Regions from separate parts of the Streptomyces sp. XD-27 genome, predicted to be linked through region 1. Evidence: riboswitches for the same ligand, from Rfam matches in the RefSeq annotation. Region 1 holds a riboswitch; each other region holds the start of a gene.
What was found. A riboswitch is a leader RNA that binds a small molecule or an ion and turns the genes downstream of it on or off. The one in region 1 is predicted to bind cobalamin.

Region 1 (4,329 bases):
CGAGCAGCACCTGCTCATCGAGGGCCGCCCCGTGCCCGCCTCACTCGTCGACTTCGGCCTGTACTTCTTCCACTGCGCCCAGCGGCAGATCGACGCCGGAAGCGGCCCGTACTTCTACCTGCCCAAGCTGGAGAACCGCTACGAAGCCCGCCTGTGGAACGACGTCTTCGTCGCCGCCCAGGACCTGCTCGGCATCCCGCGCGGCACCATTCGCGCCACCGTCCTCATCGAGACGATCACCGCCGCGGTCGAGATGGAGGAGATCCTCCACGAGCTGCGCGAGCACTCCGCCGGACTGAACGCGGGCCGCTGGGACTACCTGTTCAGCCTGATCAAGAACTTCGCGCACCGCCCCGACTTCGTCCTCCCGGACCGGGCCAAGGTCACCATGACCGCGCCGTTCCTGCGCGCCTACACCGAGCTGCTGGTACGCACCTGCCACAAGCGGGGCGCCCACGCGATCGGCGGCATGGCCGCCCACGTCCCCAGCCGCGACGCGCAGGCCAACGAGGCGGCTCTCGCCACGGTGCGCCTGGACAAGGAACGCGAGGCCGAGGACGGCTTCGACGGCTCCTGGGTCGCCCACCCCGGCCTCGTCCCCGTCTGCCGCGACGTCTTCGACCACGTGCTGGGCGACCGGCCCCACCAGCTGACACGCACCCGCGACGACGTGGACGTGACCGCCGCCGACCTGCTCGCCGTCCGCCGTACCAGCGGCCCGCCGACACCGGACGGCATCCGCGCCGACATCGCCGTCGCGCTGCGCTACTTCGACGCCTGGCTGCGCGGCAGCGGCGCCGTCGCCCTCAACGGGCTGATGGAGGACGCCGCGACCGCCGAGATCGCCCGCTGCCAGGTCTGGCAGTGGCTGCGCCACGGCGCCGCCGACCGCGCCACCGTGCTGCGCCTGCTCGACGCCGAGAGCGCGGCCCTGGAGCGGGAACAACCGGACGCACGCGCCGCGGAGGCCCGCGGTATCTTCGAACGCACGGCTCTGGCGAAGGACCTTCCGGCGTTCTTCACCCCCGACGCCTACGCCCGCCACCTCGTCCACCGCCCGGCGGTGCGGCCATGAGCAAGCCCGACCAGGTCATGAGCGCACCCATCCAGCGGGTCGGCGTCGTCGGCGGCGGCCAGATGGGGGCCGGCATCGCGGAGGTCTGCGCCCGCGCCGGGCTCGACACGGTGGTCTGCGAGGCGGACGCCACGGCGGCCCGCGCCGCCCGGGAACGCGTGGCCGCATCCCTCGAACGCGCAGTCCAGCGCGGCAAACTGGACCGCGTCCACGCCGAGGACGCCCTTGCCCGGCTCGTCTTCACCGGCAGTCTCGACGACCTCGCCGACCGGCAGCTCGTCGTCGAGGCCGTCGTGGAGGACCCGGACGTGAAGACCGGGATCTTCGCCGCCCTCGACAAGATCGTCGAGGATCCGGCGGCGGTCCTGGCCACGAACACCTCCGCCATCCCCGTGATGCGCCTCGGCATGGCGACGCGGCGCGCCGACCGCGTGCTGGGCCTGCACTTCTTCAACCCGGCGCCCGTCATGCCGCTGCTGGAGGTCGTCACCTCGCTGCACACGAGCGCCGAAACGGTCCGCACGGCCGAGGACTTCGCCACCGCGACGCTCGGCAAGACCGCGATCCGCTCCCAGGACCGGTCCGGATTCGTCGTCAACGCGCTGCTCATCCCCTACCTCCTCGCGGCGGTCCGGATGGCCGAGTCCGGCTTCGCCACCGCCGCCGACGTGGACGCGGGCATGGAACTGGGCTGCGCCCACCCGATGGGACCGCTGAAGCTGGCCGACCTGATCGGCCTGGACACGGTCGCCGCCATCGCCGAGTCGCTGTACGAGGAGTTCAAAGAGCCCCTCTACGCCCCGCCGCCGCTGCTCCAGCGCATGGTCGAGGCGGGGCTGCTCGGACGGAAGACGGGCCGGGGGTTCCACACGTACGACCGGTGACCGATAGGCTGGCGGACGCAGCTGGTTCGCCCTGTCCGCCAGGCAGGCGCGTCGTAAGAGGGAACCCGGTGGGAATCCGGGACTGCCCCGCAGCGGTGAGTGGGAACGACCGCCGTCATACGCACTGGACCCGACCGGGTCCGGGAAGCGACGGCCAGTAGGTGTCCGCCCTTCACGGGCGGACGTGCCCGCGAGTCCGAAGACCTGCCCGTTGCCCGCGCGCGACCGATCGCGCGCGGAGATCTCGGTGACCTCGAGGGCGGGTCGGCGGTGCCCCGGACGACGTCCGGGGGAGTACAGCAGGCGGACGCACACGCAGATGGTGGTGCGGCCCGCCTCGACTCGCCGTCCCTTCGCGCCCCTCGCCCCGTTCCGGGATCTGTGACGAGAGATGCTCGCGAAGGAGAGTTCTGTGACAGCGAAGTCCGCAGCCGCGGCAGCACGGGCCACCGTGTACGGCTACCCCCGCCAGGGCCCGAACCGGGAACTGAAGAAGGCCATCGAGGGCTACTGGAAGGGCCGCGTCGACGCCGATGCCCTCCGGGAGTGCGCCGCCGGCCTGCGCCGGGCGAACTGGCGGCAGCTGGTCGACGCCGGCATCGACGAGGTGCCGACCGGTGACTTCTCGTACTACGACCACGTTCTGGACACCAGCGTCATGGTCGGCGCCATCCCCGCCCGGCACCGCGCCGCCGTCGCGGCGGACGCCCTGGACGGGTACTTCGCGATGGCGCGCGGCACCCAGGACGCGGCGCCGCTGGAGATGACCAAGTGGTTCGACACCAACTACCACTACCTGGTGCCCGAACTCGGCCCCGACACCGTCTTCACCGCCGACTCCGCCAAGCAGGTCGCCGAGCTGAAGGAGGCCCTCGCGCTCGGGGCGGCCGCCCGCCCGGTCCTGGTCGGCCCCGTCACCTACCTCCTGCTGGCCAAGCCGGCGCCCGGCGTCGCGGCGGACTTCGTCCCCTGACGCTGCTCGACCGGCTGCTTCCCGTGTACGCCGAGGTCCTCGCCGACCTGCGCGCCGCCGGCGCCGAGTGGGTGCAGCTCGACGAACCCGCCCTGGCCCAGGACCGCACCCCGGCCGAACTGAACGCCGCCGCCCGCGCCTACCGGGATCTGGGAGGTCTCGCCGACCGCCCGAAGCTGCTCGTCGCCTCCTACTTCGACCGGCTCGGCGAGGCCCTGCCCGTGCTGGCCAAGGCGCCCGTCGACGGACTGGCGCTCGACTTCACCGAGTCCGCCGCCGCCCACCTCGACGACCTCGCCGCCGTCGGCGGGCTGCCCGGCAAGCGCCTGGTCGCCGGCGTCGTCAACGGCCGCAACATCTGGCTCAACGACTTCGAGAAGTCCCTGTCCACCCTCGGCACGCTCCTCGGCCTCGCCGACCGGGTCGACGTGTCCGCCTCCTGCTCCCTGCTGCACGTCCCGCTGGACACCGGCGCCGAACGCGACCTCGATCCGCAGGTCGCCCGCTGGCTCGCCTTCGCCCGCCAGAAGACCACCGAGATCGTCACCCTCGCCCGCGGCCTGGCACGCGGCACCGACACCATCGCCGCCGAACTCGCCGCCAACCGCGCCAGCCTGGCGTCCCGCGCCGGCTCCGCGCTCACCCGCGACCCGGCGGTGCGCAGGCGCGCCGCGGCGGTCACCGACGCCGACGGCCGCCGCTCGCAGCCGTACGCCGAACGGGCGGCCGCCCAGCGCGCCCACCTCCGGCTGCCCCTGCTGCCCACGACCACCATCGGGTCCTTCCCGCAGACCACCGAGCTGCGCGCCGCCCGCGCCGACCTGCGCGCCGGCCGCATCGACACCGCCGCCTACGAGGAGCGCATCAGGGACGAGATCCGCGACGTCCTGTCCTTCCAGGAGAAGGCCGGGATCGACGTCCTGGTGCACGGCGAGCCCGAACGCAACGACATGGTGCAGTACTTCGCCGAGCGGCTGACGGGCTACCTCGCCACGCAGCACGGCTGGGTCCAGTCCTACGGCACCCGCTACGTCCGCCCGCCGATCCTGGCCGGCGACATCTCCCGCCCCGAACCGATGACGGTGCGCTGGACGACGTACGCCCAGTCGGTCACCGACCGCCCGGTCAAGGGCATGCTCACCGGCCCCGTCACCATGCTGGCCTGGTCCTTCGTCCGCGACGACCAGCCGCTGGGCGACACCGCCCGGCAGGTCGCGCTCGCCCTGCGGGACGAGGTGGGCGACCTCGAGGCGGCCGGCACCTCGGTGATCCAGGTCGACGAGCCCGCACTGCGGGAGACGCTGCCGCTGCGCGCCGCCGACCGTCCGGCGTACCTGGAGTGGGCCACCGAGGCGTTCCGCCTGACCACCGGCGGGGTCCGTCCGGACACCCAGATC
Region 2 (4,329 bases), 3.5 Mb from region 1:
CCGGTCTCGGGGTGCGGTACGCGGTGCGCACGGACGCCGAAGACCTCGGCCAGCAGCTCGGGGGTGAGCACGTCGTGGGGGGCGCCGGAGGCGACGATCCGGCCGCGCGCGATCACGTACAGCACGTCGCAGTGGACGGCGGCGAGGTTCAGGTCGTGCAGCGCGGTCAGCACGGTGAGCCTGCTGTCCTTCACCAGCGCCAGCACCTCCAGCTGCTGGGCGATGTCCAGGTGGTTCGTCGGCTCGTCCAGGACGAGCACCCGCGGCTCCTGCGCCAGCGCGCGGGCGATCAGCACCCGCTGCTTCTCGCCGCCGGACAGGGACAGGAAGCCGCGGTCGGCGAGCCGGTCCGCGCCCACCCGCGCCAGCGCGGCCGCGCACGCCTCCCGGTCGGCATCGGTGACCCGCCCGGCGGCGCGCTGGTGCGGCAGCCGGCCCATGGCGACCACCTCGGCGACGGTGAAGTCGAACTCGCTCGCCGACTCCTGCGGCAGCGCGGCCAGCCGCCGCGCGCCCTCCCGTGCGGTGAGCGCGTACAGGTCCTCACCGTCGAGCCGGACCGTGCCCGCGGTGGGGCGCAGCGCCCGGTAGACGCAGCGCAGCAGGGTGGACTTGCCGCTGCCGTTGGGGCCGACGAGCCCGACCAGCTGCCCGGTCCCGGCCCGCAGCGCGATGTCGTCGACGAGCCGCGCGCCCGCGACCTCCACGCTCAGGCCCTCGATGTCGACCCGCATCACGCGCCTCCGAAGCTGTAGCCGCGGCGGCGCATCAGCAGGACGAAGCAGGGCACCCCGATGACGGCCGTGATGACCCCGAGGGGCAGTTCGATCGGCGGCAGCAGCACCCGGGACAGGATGTCCACCCACACCAGCAGCACCGCGCCGAGCAGCGGCGCGACGGCCAGTACCCGGCGGTGGTCGGCGCCGACCAGCATCCGCGCCAGATGCGGCACCATCAGCCCGACGAACCCGATCGCGCCGCTGACCGCGACCACCGCGCCGGTGACGGCGGCGGTCACCACGAACAGCTCGGTCCGCAGCCGGGCCGCGTCCACGCCGAGCGCGGTGGCGGTCTCGTCGCCCATGGCGAGCGCGTTGAGACGGCCGGCGGAGAGCGCGAGATAGCCCAGGGCCGCGGCCACCGCGGCGGCCGCGATCGGCACCGCCGCCCAGCTCGCGCCGCTCAGGCTGCCGAGCAGCCACATCATCGCGGAGCGGGCGGCATCGCCCCGGTCGGCGGAGAAGACCATCAGCGTGGTGATCGCCGAGAAGCCGTAGTACATGGCCGAACCGGTCAGCACCAGGCGCAGCGGGGTCAGCCCCTGCGGCGTGCGGGCCGCCGCGTACACCAGGGCCATCGACGCCAGCGCCGAGACGAACGCGGACAGCGACAGCGCCCAGACACCCAGGCTCGCGAGGGCGCCGAAGAGCAGCACGGCGTTGGCGCCGATCGCCGCGCCCGAGGAGATGCCCAGCACGAACGGGTCGGCGAGCGCGTTGCGCACCATCGCCTGGACCGCCACGCCGATGGCCGCGAGCCCGGCCCCGACGACGGCGGCCAGGACGGCGCGCGGGAAGCGCAGCTCCCACACGATGGTGTACGCGGAGAGTTCGTCCCGGCCGATGGTGCCCCCGGTCAGCCCGGCGCGCAGCATGCGCAGCACCTCGGACCAGGACAGCCCGGCGGCGCCGAGGCCCACGCCGCAGACGAGGGAGACCACGAGCGCGGCGGTGAGCGCGCCGACCAGCGGCGGCAACGGGACCCGGCGGGGCGCGCCGGCGCGTGGGCGCGGGTCCGAGGCGGCCTGTGCGCGCGGGTCCGCGTCGACGGTCCGTGGGCGCGGGTCCGCGGTGTCGGTGGGGCTCGCCACGGGCGGGTCGCTTTCACCTCGGGCCGCGTCCGTACGGAGAAAGGAGGCGCGGCCCGGGCACTCGATGCCGGTGGCGGTCCCCTCGCAGTCCACGGCGAGTTGTCAGGAGCTGCCGCCGCCGCGGGTGATCAGGCTTGCGACCCACTGGGGCCGCCTACTGTTGCGGGTCAGCGCCGGACTTCGACCGGACTTCCCCCGCGGGGGCGGGTGTGAAGCAGAAGACGTGAAGCAGAAGAGCCGAAGGTCAGCGGAAGAAGGCGATGCCGTCGTCCGGCAGGTCACCCAGGTCCTTGGCCCAGGCCGCGACCTGCTCGGGCGTGACGGACTTCTTCAGGTGCGCCGACATGTAGGGGCGCAGCGGCACCTCGGGGGTGGCCTTCTCGCCGACCCACATCAGGTCCCCCTTGACGTAGCCGTACAGCCGCTTGCCGCCGGAGTACGGGCCGGAGGCGGCGGTGCGCGCGACGGCGTCGGTGACCAGGTCGATCTGGGGCTTCTGCGCCGCCAGCTCGCCGTACCAGACCTCGACGACGCCCTGGTCGCGGATCATCACGATCTCGACCTTGCGGTCCTTGTCGATCCGCCAGTAGCCGGACTCGGTCTCCAGCGGCTCGACCTGCTTGCCCTCCGCGTCCAGCACCCAGCTGCGCGAGACGTACTCCAGGAAGTCCCGGCCGTCGTGGCTGAAGGTCACTTCCTGCCCGAAGTTGCACTTCTTCGAGCCCGGGAAGTCGGCGACGCCCGCACCCGTCCAGTTGCCGAGGAGGAAGGCGAGGGGCACGAGGTCCGGGTGGAGGTCGGACGGGATCTCGATCATGGAATCAGGCGTTCTGCTAGTGAGCGGAAGGGAGCGGTCAGCGCTGGCCCTGGTACAGCTTCTTCCAGGTCAGCCCGACGAAGCCGAGCGTGCCTACCGCGACCAGGATCATCAGGGTGGTGAAGACTGCCTCAAGCACGAGCGCGCTCCTCGGACGGAGTGAGGTATTACGGATCGCCGCCAGTCTAGTCCGCGATGCCGCCTCACCTAGGCTGGGGCCATGGCCAAGAAGCTGGTGATCAAGGTGACCGCGGGCGCGGACGCGCCGGAGCGGTGCTCGCAGGGGTTCACGGCGGCGGCGGTGGCCGCGGCCAGCGGGGTCGAGGTCTCGCTGTATCTGACCGGGGAGTCGACGTGGTTCGCCCTGCCGGGGCGGGCGGCGGAGTTCGAGCTGCCGCACGCGGCGCCGCTGCCGGATCTGATCGACGGCATCCTGGTGGGCGGCGGGACGATCACGGTGTGTTCGCAGTGCGCGGCCCGGCGCGGGATCGAGGAGAAGGACCTCATCAAGGGCGCGCGGATCGCGGGGATGCAGGTCTTCGTCAGCGAGATCATGCCGGACGGCGTGCAGGCGCTCGTGTACTGAGCGTCTACGGGTACCGAGCGCCGTCTGCGGGTACCGAGCGCCGTACCGGGCTTCGCCCGCGACTCAGCTCCGGCGGTCCAGCTCGCGCCACCACTCGTCCGACTGCCGGTCGCCCGTCTCGTCCCACCACCGGTCGTCCGGCCCTCTGCGGTTCGCGATGATCGCGGCGAACGGCGGGATGGCCATGGCGACGACGCACATCGCGACCGCCACCGGCACGGACCACAGGCGCACGACGGCCCACGCCGTGATGAACAGCGTCAGACACGCGCCCATCAGGACGAAGTAAGCACGGCGCCGTCGCGCGTACACGCTTTCAGCGTACGACCGAAGGCCGCTCCCCGTAACCGCGCCCGCAACGACCGAGAGCCGCATCCCGCAGAGGGCGTCCAACCCAGGGATGCGGCTCTCGGCCCGTGAGCCGGGTTGCGGCTCAGACGGCGATGGCGACCTCCGCCAGTCCGCCCTTCTGGGCGATAACGGTGCGGTCCGCGGTCGCGCCCGGCACCAGGGCGCGCAGCGTCCAGGTGCCCTCGGCGGCGTAGAAGCGGAACTGGCCCGTCGCCGAGGTGGGGACCTCGGCGGTGAACTCGCCGGTGCTGTCCAGCAGGCGCACGTAACCGGTGACGGGCTGGCCGTCGCGGGTCACCGAGCCCTGGATCGTGGTCTCACCGGACTTGATGGTCGACGCGTCGGGGCCGCCGGCCTTTGCTCCACACATGGGTGTCTTTCCTTACGTTCCGGGAGGCGGGGAGGTCAGTTGTTGGCGCCGAGCTCGATCGGCACGCCGACGAGCGAGCCGTACTCGGTCCACGAGCCGTCGTAGTTCTTGACGTTGGTCTGGCCGAGCAGCTCGTGCAGGACGAACCAGGTGTGCGCGGAGCGCTCACCGATGCGGCAGTAGGCGATGGTGTCCTTCGCCAGGTCCACGCCCTCGCCCTCGTACAGCTCCTTGAGCTCCTCGTCGGACTTGAACGTGCCGTCGTCGTTGGCCGACTTCGACCACGGGATGTTCCGGGCGGACGGCACGTGGCCCGGACGCTGCGACTGCTCCTG
Region 3 (4,329 bases), 1.8 Mb from region 1:
GAAGGCGGCGGCGCGGTCGTCCGGGTCGGGCAGGTAGGTGTCCAGCAGCGTCAGATAGAACTGGACGTGCACGGCCTCCTCGAAGAGCTGCCGCGACAGGTACAGCCGCGCCTCGGGGAGTTGATGTGCTTGTACAGCGTGAGCACGAGGTTGTTCGCCACGATCGAGTCACCGGTGGCGAAGAACGCGACCAGGCGCCCGATCAGGTGCTGCTCGCCCGGCGAGAGCTTGGCGAGGTCGGCCACGTCGGAGTGGAGGTCGACCTCCTCCACGGTCCAGGTGTTCTTGATCGCGTCACGGTAGCGGTCGTAGAAGTCCGGGTACCGCATCGGTCGCAGGGTGAGTTCGAAGCCCGGGTCCAGGAGGTTCTTGGGCTTTGCAGGGGTCGTCATTACTGGCAGGCCTCGCAGGACTCGGGGTTTTCCAGGGAGCAGGCGATCGCCTCGGCGTCGGGCGTGGCCTGCTGGGCGGGGATCGGGGCGGCCGCGGTGGCCCCGTTGGCGCGCGCGGACTGAGCGATCCGGGTCGCCGGGCGCGAGCGCAGGTAGTACGTCGTCTTGATCCCCTGCTTCCAGGCGTACGCGTACATCGAGCTGAGCTTGCCGATGGTGGGCGACGCCATGAAGAGGTTGAGCGACTGGCTCTGGTCGAGGTACGGGGTGCGCGCGGCGGCCATGTCGATCAGCGCGCGCTGCGGGACCTCCCACGCCGTGCGGTACAGGTCGCGGATCTCCTGCGGCACCCAGCCGAAGTCCTGGACCGAGCCGTTGGACTCGCGCAGCGCCTCGCGGGTCTGCGCGTCCCACACGCCGAGCTGCTTGAGGTCGTCCACCAGGTAGGAGTTGACCTGGAGGAACTCACCGCTGAGCGTCTCGCGCTTGAAGAGGTTGGAGACCTGCGGCTCGATGCACTCGTAGACGCCCGCGATGGACGCGATGGTGGCCGTCGGCGCGATGGCCAGCAGCAGCGAGTTCCGCATGCCGGACTTCGACATCCGCGTACGGAGCGCCTCCCACCGCTCGGGCCACGTCATCTGCGCGCCGGCGTAGTGGTCGGGGTGCAGGACGCCGCGTGCGGTGCGGGTCGCGGACCAGGCCGGGTGCGGCCCGTGCCGCTCGGCGAGGTCGCAGGACGCCTCGTAGGCCGCGAGCATGATGCGCTCGGAGATCTTGGTGGACAGCGCCTTGGCCTCGGCAGAGTCGAAGGGCAGCCGCAGCCGGAAGAACACGTCCTGCAGGCCCATCAGGCCCAGGCCGACCGGCCGCCAGCGGGAGTTGGAGGCCCCGGCCTCTTCCGTGGGGTAGAAGTTGATGTCCACCACGCGGTCGAGGAAGGTGACGGCGGTACGGACCGTGCGGTCCAGCTTCTCCCAGTCCATGTCGCCGTCCGCGCCCAGGTGCGCGGCCAGGTTGACCGAGCCCAGGTTGCACACGGCCGTCTCGCCGTCGTCCGTGACCTCGAGGATCTCGGTGCACAGGTTGGAGGAGTGGACGACCTTGCCGGGCTCGGCGGTCTGGTTCGCGGTGCGGTTGGCGGCGTCCTTGAACGTCATCCAGCCGTTGCCGGTCTGCGCGAGGGTGCGCATCATCCGCGCGTACAGCTGCCGGGCGGGGACGGTCTTGATGGCCTTGCCCTCGGCCTCGGCCTTGCGGTACGCGGCGTCGAACCGCTCGCCCCACAGGTCGACCAGCTCGGGCGTGTCGGACGGCGAGAACAGCGACCAGTCGGCGTCGGCCTCGACCCGGCGCATGAACTCGTCCGGGATCCAGTGCGCGATGTTGAGGTTGTGGGTGCGGCGGGCTTCCTCACCGGTGTTGTCCCGCAGCTCCAGGAACTCCTCGATGTCCGCGTGCCAGGTCTCCAGGTACACGCAGGCCGCGCCCTTGCGTCGGCCGCCCTGGTTGACGGCGGCGACGGAGGCGTCCAGGGTCCGCAGGAACGGCACGATGCCGTTGGAGTGCCCGTTGGTGCCGCGGATCAGCGACCCGCGGGCGCGGATGCGCGAGTACGACAGGCCGATGCCGCCGGCGTGCTTCGACAGCCGCGCCACCTGGTGGTAGCGGTTGTAGATCGAGTCCAGCTCGTCCAGCGGCGAGTCCAGCAGATAGCAGGACGACATCTGCGGGTGGCGGGTGCCGGAGTTGAACAGGGTGGGGGAGCTCGGCAGGTACGACAGCGTGCTGGTGAGCCGGTACAGCTCGCAGACGTCCGCCAGCGCCCGGTCGGACAGGTCCTCGGCCAGCCCGCAGGCCACGCGCAGCAGGAAGTGCTGCGGGGTCTCGACCACCTGACGGGTGATGGGGTGGCGCAGCAGGTAACGGCTGTGCAGGGTGCGCAGGCCGAAGTAGCCGAAGCGGTCGTCGGCGCCGTCGGCCAGCGTCTTGTCGACCAGGGTGTCCAGCCGGGCGGCGTGCGTCCGCACGAAGGCGGCCGTGGAGTCGGCGATCAGGCCCTCGCGGTGGCCCACCTCGACGGAGGCGGAGAAGGAGACCGCGCCCTGCCCGGCCGCCTCCTCGGCGATGGCGAGGGTCAGCAGCCGGGCGGCGAGCCGGGAGTACTCCGGCTCCTCCGCGATCAGGCCGGCGGCGGCCTCGGTGGCCAGGGCCCGCAACTCCGCCTCGTCCGACCCGGCGTGCCGGCCGCGCAGCGCGGCGGCGGCGACCTTGCCGGGGTCGGTGGCGGGAAGATCCGCGGTGAGATCGGTCAGGGTACGCAACAGGGCGGTTCCGGGCGCGTCGGCGGCGGCCGCGGAGTCCTTGGAGTCCTGGGCCGCTGAAACCGGATCGGCGGGCGCGATGGTCACGGAAGTGCTCTCCCTCGCTCGGCTGGGGGGCCAGGAGGGGTGGTGCGCGATGGTCGCGTACGGGCGTGCCGCACCGGAGCAGGGCATGCCGCGCAGCGTCCACCGGCCCAACCCGCGAGGCCCGGACGTGTTCGAGGCCGTCGGCAGGTAGTCGGACTTCACGCGCACGCAAAAACACACACGTACACCGTTGCGGGACAGTTCCGGATTCGCACCGGATTCCCCTGCGGCGACAGCGAGGATGAGCATACATCTTGTGTTGACTGCCGCACGCGCCACCACATGTTGTGTCACTCGGTTTGAGCTTTCGCACGAATGTGCTATATCGGGAGGCTGTTGGCGGCGTGCGCCGGCATGCGGAAGGGGCGCGGCGAGAGCGCCACGCCCCTGTCCTCCACGCTACCGCGCGGCCGTGCGCCGCGCGCCGTCAGTGTCCGCCCGGCGCCTTCACGGCCGCCCCGGCCGCCTCCACGGGCCGCTCGGCCCTGACGCCCGGGTCGCCCGCGTCCGCCCTGTAGTCCTCCGGGGAGGTCTCGTCGATGCCGTCGGGCGCCTTCAGCGCCCGCAGGACGACGGTCAGGGCGACCGTGACGGCGACGTTCAGGACGAAGGCGGTCAGACCGATGTAGCCGATCTCACCAATGCCGGGGATCTCCTTCTGGCTGCCGCCGAAGTGCTTCTGGGTGGGGCTCGCCACGCCGTACGCCGCGACCGTGCCGTAGACCATGCCGACCGCCCAGCCCGCGAGCAGCGCCCAGCGGTGGAACCAGCGGGTGAACAGACCGCCCACCAGCGCCGGGAAGGTCTGGAGGATCCAGATACCGCCCAGCAGCTGGAAGTTGATCGCCACCGTCTTGTCCATGGTCAGGACGAAGGCCAGCGCGCCCACCTTGACCAGCAGGGACACCAGCTTGGAGACCTTCGTCTCCTGCTCCGGCGTCGCGTCGGGCTTGAGGAAGTCCTTGTAGATGTTGCGGGTGAACAGGTTCGCCGCGGCGATCGACATGATCGCGGCCGGCACCAGCGCGCCGATGCCGATCGCGGCGAACGCCACGCCCGCGAACCAGTCCGGGAACATGTCCTCGAAGAGCTGCGGGATGGCCAGCTGCCCGTTGTCCACCTTCACGCCCGCCGCGATCGCCATGAAGCCCAGCAGCGCCAGCAGCCCGAGCATCAGCGAGTACAGCGGCAGGATGGTGGTGTTGCGGCGGATCACCTCGCGGCTGCGGCTGGACAGCGTCGCGGTGATGGAGTGCGGGTACATGAACAGCGCCAGCGCGGAGCCGAGTGCCAGCGTCGCGTACGCCCATTGCGAGGCCTCCGGTGGCGTCAGCGCGCCGCGCGGCTTCCCTGTCGCCTCGTTCGTCTGCGAGAACGCATCCCCGGCCTTGGCGAAGATGTCGTCGAAGCCGCCCAACTTGATCGGGATGTAGATGATCGCCACCACGATGACGATGTAGATCAGGGTGTCCTTCACGAACGCGATCAGCGCCGGGGCGCGCAGCCCGGAGGAGTAGGTGTACGCC
Region 4 (4,329 bases), 5.0 Mb from region 1:
ACCCGCGTCAGTCGGCGGGCGGCGACCTCCATGACGCGCCGGCCCGCTGCCACGGACCCGGTGAACGACACCTTGTCGACGCCCGGGTGCCCCACCAGGTACTCGCCGACCTCCGGGCCCGCGGGCAGGACGGACAGCACGCCGTCCGGCAGCCCCGCCTCGGCGGCGATCTCCGCGAGCAGGTACGAGTCGAGCGGGGCCTCCGGGGAGGGCTTGAGGATCACCGGGCAGCCGGCCAGCAGCGCGGGCGCGAGCTTGGCCGCGGCCACGAACTGCGGGGCGTTCCACGGCACGACGGCCGCCACCACCCCGACCGGGGCGCGCCGCACCAGCAGCGGCCCCAGGATGCCGGTGCGCCGCTCCTCGTAGCCGGTGTCGCGGGCGACCGCGAGGGCCGCCTCCCACACCATCACCGCGCCGAGCGCCTGGCCGAGGACGCTCCAGGAGTACGGGCTGCCGTTCTGGGCGGTGACGGTCCGGGCGACCTCCTCGTGCCGGGCGGCGAGCGCGTCCTTGATCCGGGTGACGACCGCGATCCGCTCCTTGGGGTCGCTACGCGGCCAGGGGCCGGCGTCGAAGGCGGCGCGCGCGGTGGCGACCGCCCGGTCCACGTCCTCGCGGGTGGCGTGCGGTACGCGGCCGATGACCGCCTCCGTGTGCGGTGAGACGACCTCGATGGTGCCGCGGCCCGCGGGTTCGGCCGGGGCGCCGCCGATGACCAGGTGGCCGTACTCGACACGGCCGTTCGCGGGGTCCGTCATGGTGGGAACCTCCAGGGATTCGGCCGCCGCCCGGCTCCGGACAAATAACTGACGCTACGTCAGAAACTGATACCAGTTCTCGCTATAGTGGGCAACGGCCGTGCGGCGACAGGGGGTTGACGTGACCGATGAGGCGACCGCTCCGGTGACCTCGCACGGCGGCGGCGTGTGGAGCATCCCGGTCCCGATCCCCGGCAACCCGCTCGGCCACACCCTCGTCCACGTCCTGGACACCGATCGCGGCCCGGTCCTGATCGACACCGGCTGGGACGATCCGACGGCCTGGGACGCACTCACCACCGGCCTGACCGCCTGCGGCACCGCCGTGTCGGACATCCACGGCGTCGTCCTCACCCACCACCACCCCGACCACCACGGGCTCTCCGGCCGGGTGCGCGAAGCGTCCGGCGCGTGGCTGGCCATGCACGCCGCCGACGCGGCCGTGGTGCGCCGCACCAGCGCCGCGGCGCCCGGCCGGTGGCTCGACTACCTCACCGACCGGCTCGCCGCCGCCGGGGCGCCCGCGGACCACCTCGCCCCGCTGCGCGCCGCCCGCGCCGCGGGACGCGCCGGCGACCTGCCCGGCCTCGCCGCCGCGCTGCCCGACCGGCACATCGCCCCCGGCGCCCTCCTCGACCTGCCCGGCCGCAGGCTGCGGGCCGTATGGACACCGGGCCACACCCCGGGCCACGTCTGCCTGCACCTGGAGGAGGAGCATCCGGCGGGCGCGCCCGGCAACGGCCGGCTGTTCTCCGGCGACCACCTGCTCCCGGGCATCTCCCCGCACATCGGCCTCTACGAGGACCCGGACGACGACGGACCCGCGGGGAGGCCGACCCGCTCGGCGACTACCTCGACTCCCTCGGCCGCGTGGGCCGGCTCGGCCCGGCCGAGGTGCTCCCGGCCCATCAGCACGCGTTCACCGGCGCCGACCGCCGCGTCGGCGAACTGCTCGACCACCACGCCGACCGCCTGGCCGGCGTACGGGACCTGCTGGCGACCCCGCGCACGCCCTGGCGGCTCGCCGAGCGCATGCGCTGGAACCGCCCGTGGGCGGACATCCCGTACGGCTCGCGGAACATCGCGGTCGCGGAGGCGGAGGCGCATCTGCGGCACCTGGTGAAGCGGGGGCGGGCGGCGGCGGTGCCGGGCACCGACCCGGTCGCGTACCAGGCGGTGTGAGTCCCGCGTGAGTCCCGCCCGGCGCCGGGTGGTCCTCCGACCTCCCGGTAAGGCGCCGGTTAAGGTGGGCGTGCACAACTTCATGCGTGACCGATCGGGGAAAGCCGGTGCGATTCCGGCGCTGACCCGCAACCGTGAGTACGGCCCGCGCCCGCCGGTACGGCTGGCCGACCGTATGAGCCGGAGCACCCGTCGGCCACACCGAAGGCTCCCGCGCACCGGTCGCCGACGCGACCGGTGCGCGGCACCGTCGAGGTCTACGGAGCTGAGCCCGGTGCCACCGTGCGCGTGCCGCGCACGGGTGGACGGCCGTGTCTCAGCTGCGTGCAGAACACCGCGAACACACACCGAGAGGCACCGTCCATGAACGTACGCCGCAGCGCCGCGGCCCTGGCCGTCTCCGTCGTCCTCGGCGCGGCCGCCGCCCCGGCGGCGTTCGCCGACGACGCCCCCTCCCCGAAGCCGAAGCAGTCCGCGCTGCCGCAGGGGCTGTACGGGACCAAGGACCCCACGTACGACGGCGTGTGGCGGCAGTCCCTGGCGCTGCTCGCCCAGGACGCGGTCGGCGTCACCCCGGCGGAGTCGGGTGTGAAGTGGCTGGCCGGGCAGCAGTGCGCGGACGGCGGCTTTGTGCCGTTCCGGCACGAGACCGCCACCCCGTGCACGGCGAAGAACGTCGACAGCAACGCCACCGCGGCCGCCGTGCAGGCGCTCGCCGCGGTCGGCGGGCACGGCGCGGCCGTCGAGAAGGGCGTCGGCTGGCTGAAGAAGAACCAGAACGAGGACGGCGGCTGGGGGATGAACCCCGGCGGCGACAGCGACGCCAACTCCACGGCCGTGGCCGTCGGCGCGCTCGCCGCCGCCGGGCAGGACCCGGCGAAGATCGCCTCCGCGAAGGGCGGCAAGACGCCGTACGACGCGCTGCTCGCGCTGCGGCTGGGCTGCGACGCGAAGAAGGACGAGCGCGGGGCGTTCGCGTACCAGCCCGGTAAGGGCGACCTGGCCCCGAACGACGTGGCCACCGTCGCCGCCGCGCTCGGCGCCACCGGCCAGGGCTTCGTGTTCGAGCCGGTCGGCAGGGACGACGACGAGGCGGTCGAGCCGCTGGAGTGCGGAGCGGGCGCCGACAAGAGCGACACGAAGGCCAAGGGCGCGGCCGCGGCGGAGGACGCCGCCGACGCGGCGGACGCGTACCTGGTCGCCAAGCTGGCCGGGAACGGCCAGCACCTGATGGCCGCCCTGCCCGGCCAGGACCCGAAGCCCGACCTCGGCAGCACCGCCGACGCGGTGCTCGCGCTCGCGGCGGGCGAGCATCGGGCCGCGGCCGCCAAGCCGCTCGCCTGGCTCCAGGGCAAGGACAGCGGCGCGGTCGCGTGGGCCAAGGACGACCCGGGCGCGCTGGCCAAGCTGATCCTGGCCACCCGCTCGGTCGGCGGCGACCCGCGCGACTTCGGCGGTACGGACCTGGTACGTGCGCTGAACGCCACCGGCCCCAAGCCCGCGGCCGCCTCGGACCACTCCGGCACGCAGAAGCAGGCCGACGAGGACAAGAAGAAGGACGACAAGGGCGACAGCCCGTTCGGCCTGTGGTGGTTCATCGGCGTGTGCGCGGTCGCGGGCATCGGCATCGGCTTCCTGCTCAGCGGCCGGAAGAAGCAGCAGCTCTGATGGCTGAACGGTCCGTGGCACGGCGTCCGTACGGGCGGGACGCGCCGGCCAGGCCGGTCGCGCTGGTCTCGTCGCTGTGCGCCGGGCTGCTGCTCGTCGTCCTGGGCGCCGCCCCCGCGCACGCCCAGGGCTACCGCTACTGGTCGTTCTGGGAGCGGGACGGCGACGCGTGGACGTACGCCACCCAGGGGCCGTCGACCGCGCGGCCGGACGACGGCGAGACCATCGGCTTCCGGTTCGCCGTCAGCGAGGACTCCCGGAACGCCGCCCAGCCGCGCGGCGCCGCCGACTTCGACGCCATCTGCGCGGGCACCCCGGCCAAGGGCGACGCCAAGCGGGTCGCCGTCGTCATCGACTTCGGTACGGCGGCCCACGCGCCCGACGGCGAGACCCCGCCCCCGGCCCGCACCGCATGCGCGCGGGTCCGCAGTGGGGCGAGCGCGGCGGAGGCGCTCGCGGCCGTCGCGAAGCCGCTGCGCTACGGCTCGTCGGCGCTGCTGTGCGGCATCGCCGACTACCCGCGGTCCGGCTGCGCCGAGCAGGCGGACCGTTCCGGTACGGGATCCGGTGCGGACTCCGGCGACGAGTCGGCGACGGGCACGGCACGCCCCGGGCGGTCCGGCGAGCGCGCCGACGGTGAGGACAACGGCGGCGAAGGGCCGTCGACCGGCCTGCTCGGCGGGGCCGCAGCCGTGGTCGCACTCGGCGCGGCCGCGTG

Region 2: linked by a shared signal. The riboswitch ahead of Q3Y56_RS15540 (iron ABC transporter permease) and the one ahead of metE (5-methyltetrahydropteroyltriglutamate--homocysteine S-methyltransferase) in region 1 are both predicted to bind cobalamin.
Region 3: linked by a shared signal. The riboswitch ahead of Q3Y56_RS23685 (ribonucleoside-diphosphate reductase subunit alpha) and the one ahead of metE (5-methyltetrahydropteroyltriglutamate--homocysteine S-methyltransferase) in region 1 are both predicted to bind cobalamin.
Region 4: linked by a shared signal. The riboswitch ahead of Q3Y56_RS09350 (prenyltransferase/squalene oxidase repeat-containing protein) and the one ahead of metE (5-methyltetrahydropteroyltriglutamate--homocysteine S-methyltransferase) in region 1 are both predicted to bind cobalamin.

The regions. Positions count from the first base shown of each region.
Region 1 covers NZ_CP130713.1:7,194,891-7,199,219, forward strand. Annotated here, with positions in the region: gene aceB (malate synthase A) at 1-1,075, shown strand, start outside; gene Q3Y56_RS31525 (3-hydroxybutyryl-CoA dehydrogenase) at 1,093-1,959, shown strand; cobalamin riboswitch at 2,014-2,165, shown strand; partial or broken gene metE (5-methyltetrahydropteroyltriglutamate--homocysteine S-methyltransferase) at 2,372-4,329, shown strand, end outside.
Region 2 covers NZ_CP130713.1:3,646,930-3,651,258, reverse strand. Annotated here, with positions in the region: gene Q3Y56_RS15545 (ABC transporter ATP-binding protein) at 1-734, opposite strand, end outside; gene Q3Y56_RS15540 (iron ABC transporter permease) at 734-1,756, opposite strand; cobalamin riboswitch at 1,972-2,105, opposite strand; gene Q3Y56_RS15535 (FABP family protein) at 2,115-2,687, opposite strand; gene Q3Y56_RS15530 (DsrE family protein) at 2,908-3,273, shown strand; gene Q3Y56_RS15525 (DUF3099 domain-containing protein) at 3,337-3,585, opposite strand; gene Q3Y56_RS15520 (DUF1416 domain-containing protein) at 3,707-3,994, opposite strand; gene Q3Y56_RS15515 (sulfurtransferase) at 4,030-4,329, opposite strand, start outside.
Region 3 covers NZ_CP130713.1:5,435,656-5,439,984, forward strand. Annotated here, with positions in the region: partial or broken gene Q3Y56_RS23680 (ribonucleotide-diphosphate reductase subunit beta) at 1-392, opposite strand, end outside; gene Q3Y56_RS23685 (ribonucleoside-diphosphate reductase subunit alpha) at 392-2,803, opposite strand; gene Q3Y56_RS23690 (hypothetical protein) at 2,808-2,954, shown strand; cobalamin riboswitch at 2,928-3,069, opposite strand; gene mctP (monocarboxylate uptake permease MctP) at 3,231-4,329, opposite strand, start outside.
Region 4 covers NZ_CP130713.1:2,153,882-2,158,210, forward strand. Annotated here, with positions in the region: gene Q3Y56_RS09340 (aldehyde dehydrogenase) at 1-761, opposite strand, end outside; partial or broken gene Q3Y56_RS09345 (MBL fold metallo-hydrolase) at 883-1,943, shown strand; cobalamin riboswitch at 2,018-2,155, shown strand; gene Q3Y56_RS09350 (prenyltransferase/squalene oxidase repeat-containing protein) at 2,307-3,611, shown strand; gene Q3Y56_RS09355 (SCO2322 family protein) at 3,611-4,329, shown strand, end outside.